DNA from 2 places in the Azospirillum palustre genome. Region 2 is predicted to be linked to the other one. Evidence: predicted binding sites of a transcription regulator. Region 2 holds the regulator's gene; the other holds the start of a gene.
What was found. Region 2 encodes LexA, which represses DNA repair genes until DNA is damaged. Its sites were predicted from a motif close to ATGTTCTANTTTGGTTC; they were not measured.
Positions count from the first base shown of each region.

Region 1: the regulator LexA is predicted to act here: its motif matches at 1,418-1,434, upstream of CRT60_RS33840 (PA0069 family radical SAM protein).

Region 1 covers NZ_PDKW01000043.1:2,434,141-2,436,605, reverse strand. The annotation lists gene CRT60_RS37395 (hypothetical protein) at 1-250, shown strand, start outside; gene CRT60_RS33840 (PA0069 family radical SAM protein) at 300-1,391, opposite strand; gene ahcY (adenosylhomocysteinase) at 1,611-2,465, shown strand, end outside.
Region 2 covers NZ_PDKW01000043.1:1,451,213-1,453,677, forward strand. The annotation lists gene CRT60_RS29205 (molybdopterin molybdotransferase MoeA) at 1-860, shown strand, start outside; gene lexA (transcriptional repressor LexA) at 1,071-1,796, shown strand; gene CRT60_RS37620 (ComEC/Rec2 family competence protein) at 1,870-2,465, opposite strand, start outside.

The DNA of each region.
Region 1 (2,465 bases), 980 kb from region 2:
TAGCCTGTGCGAGGGCACCGCGGATTGCCCTCTCTCCCCCGGGGAGAGGGAGGGGACCCGCGCCGCAGGCGTGGGGAGGGTGAGGGGGCCGGCGCGCGACCCGCGCGCCGCCAAGGGGCATGCTGCCCCTTGGCAATCCCCTGGCGCGGTCGTTCCGTCCGCGCTGCCCCCCTCACCCAACCCTCTCCCCAGGGGGGAGAGGGCTTATAAGCGGTCGCCTTACCCAACGACCCTGCCGCGCCACCGGTAGGTGGTGGATGGAACAACCGCCGGAAACCGTTCCACGCTGTTCCATCCCCTCACAGAAGCGACAGCTGGTCCCCCACCGCCGGCGGCACCCGGAAACGGCTGCAATCGAGCTGCCAGCTCCGGCCGCCCAGCCCATGCTTCCGGCAGGCCAGTTTGAAGCGGTGGCGCAGCAGCTCGGCATAGGGACCGCTGCCCTTCATCCGCGTGCCGAATCCGGAGCGGTAGAGCGCGCCGTCGCGGCTCTGCCGCATCAGGCTCAGCACGCGGTCGGCGCGGTTGGGAGCGTGGACGCGCAGCCATTCCTCGAACAGGGAGGCGATCTCCAGCGGCAGGCGCAGCAGGATATAGTTGGCGGCAGTCGCCCCGGCGCCGGCCGCCGCCTCCAGAATGGCCTCCAACTCATGGTCGTTCAGCGCCGGGATCATCGGGCTGGCGAGGACCGCCACCGGCACGCCGGCTTCCGACAGGGCGCGGATCGCCTCCAGCCGGCGGGGCGGGGTGCTGGCCCGCGGCTCCATCGTCCGGGCGAGATCGCGGTCCAGCGTCGTCACCGAGACCGCGACCGATGCCAGCCCTTGCGCCGCCATCGGCGCCAGGATGTCGAGGTCGCGCAGGACCAGCGCCGACTTGGTGATGATGCTGACCGGCTGGTTGAAGTCGCGGCAGACCTCCAGCACCCGGCGGGTGATGCCCTCCGTCCGCTCGATGGGCTGGTAGGGATCGGTGTTGGCCCCCAGCGCCAGCGGCTGGCAGACATAGGATTTCGCCCGCAGCTCCTTGGCCAGCAACTCCGCCGCGTTGCGCTTGGCGAACAGCTTCGTCTCGAAATCCAGCCCCGGCGACAGGCCCAGATACGCGTGGGTCGGCCGGGCGAAGCAATAGATGCAGGCATGCTCGCAGCCCTGATAGGGGTTCACCGAGCGGTCGAAGGGAATGTCGGGCGACTGGTTGGCGGTGACGATCGACTTGGCCGAGGCCGGCGAGACGGTGGTGCGGACCGGATCGGACAGCGCCTCGTTGCCGCTCTCCGCATAGCCGGTCCAACCGTCGTCGGTCAGGACGCGGGTCTCGCGTTCGAACCGCCCGGTGGCGTTGCTGACTGCCCCGCGGCCCTTGATCGGGGATCGCCGTATCTCGTCCATGGCCGCAGCTTAGCCGGGGCAAAATGGAACGTAAAGCGAACAAACGGGGCGAAGTCCCGCCATTGCTTCCGCTACCGAACAAACATAAAGATATCTTTATGCTTGCATGGTTCCGGGACCGCTGATACATCCATGGCCAACGACAGCGGCAGGGCCGGGGATCCGGCGTGCCTGGAATTCCGCTGCCCGACCGTCACCGCCCACCAGGAGTCATCCCTCATGGCCGCCGAATTCACGGACTACAAGGTCAAGGACATCAGCCTCGCGAACTGGGGCCGCAAGGAGATCACCATCGCCGAGACCGAGATGCCGGGCCTGATGGCCCTGCGGTCGGAATTCGGCAACTCCAAGCCGCTGGCCGGCGCCCGCATCGTCGGCTGCCTGCACATGACCATCCAGACCGCCGTGCTGATCGAGACGCTGACGGCGCTCGGCGCCACCGTGCGCTGGTCCTCCTGCAACATCTTCTCGACCCAGGACCAGGCCGCCGCCGCCATCGCCGCCGCCGGCATCCCGGTCTTCGCCTGGAAGGGCGAGACGGAGGAGGAGTTCTGGTGGTGCATCGAGCAGACGCTGCGCGGCCCCGATGGCTGGACCCCGAACATGATCCTGGACGATGGCGGCGACGTCACCCAGATCATGCACGACAAGTATCCGGAGATGCTGGACGGCGTCCGCGGCCTGTCGGAGGAGACCACCACCGGCGTCCATCGTCTCTATGAGATGATGAAGAAGGGCACGCTGAAGGTTCCGGCCATCAACGTGAACGACAGCGTCACCAAGTCGAAGTTCGACAACCTCTACGGTTGCCGTGAGTCGCTGGTCGACGGCATCAAGCGCGCCACCGACGTGATGGTCGCCGGCAAGGTCGCCGTGGTCGCCGGCTATGGCGACGTGGGCAAGGGCTCGGCTGCCTCGCTGCGCTCGCAGGGCGCCCGCGTCATGGTGACGGAGATCGACCCGATCAACGCGCTCCAGGCGGCGATGGAAGGCTATCAGGTCATCACCATGGACGAGGCCGCTCCGCTGGGCGACATCTTCGTCACGGCGACCGGCAACGTCGACGTCATCACG
Region 2 (2,465 bases):
TCGGCCGCGCCGTCGCCGCCGGCCGCTTCGTCCGCGAGGCCGGCTTCGACTTCACGGCCGGCCAGGAGCTTCTGCCGAAGGGCCGGCGCCTGACCGCCCGCGACATTGCGCTGGCCGCCGGCGGCAACGTGCCGTGGCTGTCGGTCCACCGCCGGCCGCGTATCGCCATCCTCGCCACCGGCGACGAGATCGCCCTGCCCGGCGACCCGCTGGGTCCGAGCCAGATCGTCAGCACAAATGCGCTCGGCCTCTGCGCCCTGGTGGCCGCCCAGGGCGGGCTCGCCCACAATCTGGGCGTCGCCAAGGACACGCCGGAGAGCGTGGCGGCCCTGGCGAAGGGGGCCGCCGGCTGCGACCTGCTGGTCACCACCGGCGGGGCGGCACATGGCGATTACGATTTCGTGCGCGATGTGCTGGCCGAACGCGGCGTGGCGCTGGAGGTGCAGACGGTGGCGATGCGTCCGGGCAAGGCCTTGATGTTCGGCCGTGCCGGATCGGTGCCGCTGCTGGGATTGCCCGGCAACCCGGTGTCCACCGGCGTCACCGCGCTCCTGTTCCTCCGCCCGATCCTGCGCGTGCTGCAGGGCCTGCCGCCGGAGGACGACCGCCTGCCGCTGCGCGCCCGCTTGACCGGCCCGCTGAGGGCCAACGACCGGCGCGAGGAATATCTGCGCGCCACGCTGGCCGCCGGCCCGGACGGTGTCCTGACCGTGACGCCCTTCGCCCGGCAGGACAGCGCCATCACCACCCTGTACGCCCAGGCCGATTGCCTGATTCCCCGCCCGCCCCATGCCGATCCCGAGCCGGCCGGCGCGATGGTGACCGTGCTTCCTTTGACGGATGGAGCGCTCAGCATTTAGACTTGGGCGAGGCGCCTGGAACGGCGCTTGGACGAGCACTGGAACAGGTGAACATCCCCCGGAAAACTGTTTCACCGCGTTCCAAATGTTCCACACAAGTTCTAAAAGAAGCCGATGCGGGGCTTGACGCGCAGCAGGAACCAAACTAGAACATGGAGCAACGTTTAGTTTTTGTTCCATCTTCAGTCTGGCCGAGGCCGGGAGGCATCCATGCTCACGCGCAAGCAGCACGAATTGCTGCTGTTCATCCACGAACGGCTTGGCCAGGGCGGTGTCTCGCCGTCGTTCGACGAGATGAAGGACGCCCTGGGCCTGAAGTCCAAGTCGGGTATCCATCGCCTGATCACCGGGCTGGAGGAGCGCGGGTTCATCCGCCGCCTGCCCCATCGGGCCCGTGCGCTGGAGGTTCTGCGCCTTCCCGAGGGTCTCGACGCCTCCCGCAACCGGACCGCGGCTCCCAAGCCGAAGTTCCAGCCCAACGTCATCAAGGGCGATTTCGCCTTCGCCGGCCGCGATGCCGCTTCCCCCGCCCCGACCCCGGCCGCCGCGAACGAGACGGTGCAGCTCCCGCTCTATGGCCGGATCGCCGCCGGTACGCCGATCGAGGCCCTGCGCGACAACAGCGCCTTCGTCGACGTTCCGGCCTCGATGTTGACCGGTGGCGACCATTATGCGCTGGAGGTTTCCGGCGACTCGATGATCGAAGCCGGCATCCTCGACCACGACACCATCGTCATCCAGCGCTGCGATGCGGCCGAAAACGGCACGATTGTCGTCGCTCTGGTGGACGAGGGCGAAGTGACGCTGAAGCGCCTGCGCCGCAAGGGCAACACCATCGCCCTGGAGCCCGCCAACGCCGCCTACGAAACCCGCATCTTCGGCGCCGACCGCGTCCGCGTGCAGGGCAAGCTGGTCGGTCTGGTGCGCAAGTACTGAGCTTTTCGTGCCCGGCCGCCGCTCCCCTCCTCCGCCCCTGCGGAGGAGGGGAGCGGCGAGGTCCAAGCTCCTCTCACTTCCCTCCGGTCCAGGGCCGATCTCCCCTCAGCCCGCGCACCGTCTTCACCGCCACCCCCTCGGCGGTCACCGTCAGCGTATGCGCGCCTTCATGGCGCAGGATCCAGCGGTCCACCACCAGCTCCCCCCGGCAGCGCCGCGCCACCTCCGCCGTCACCACCGCATCGACCGCCCCGCAGTCCTCGTCCAGCGCATCCGGCAGCCGCAACAAGGCCACCGTCTTTCCCTGCACCCGGTACAGGCAGCCAAGTGCGTCGCAGTCCAGCGAGCGCCCTCCCCCGCTCCATCCCCCGTCACCCGGCCAGGGATCGGCCGGCGACCGCTCGCCATCGCGCTCCCGCCAGGTTTCGGTCATCCGCCCGCCGCCCTTGACCGACGCGCTGAGCCGTCCGTCCGGCAGCCTGACCGCCATCACCGTGCCGTCGCCGGCCACCAGCACATCCGGCCGCACCGCCAGCATCGGCGAGGCCAGTCCCGCCAGGACCGGCAGCATCCCCAGCCAACGCCACCACCGCGTCCACAGGCACAGCCAAATCCCACCCATCACCAGCAGCGCGAACCCGTCCGCCGGCATCGCCGGCACGGTCAGCG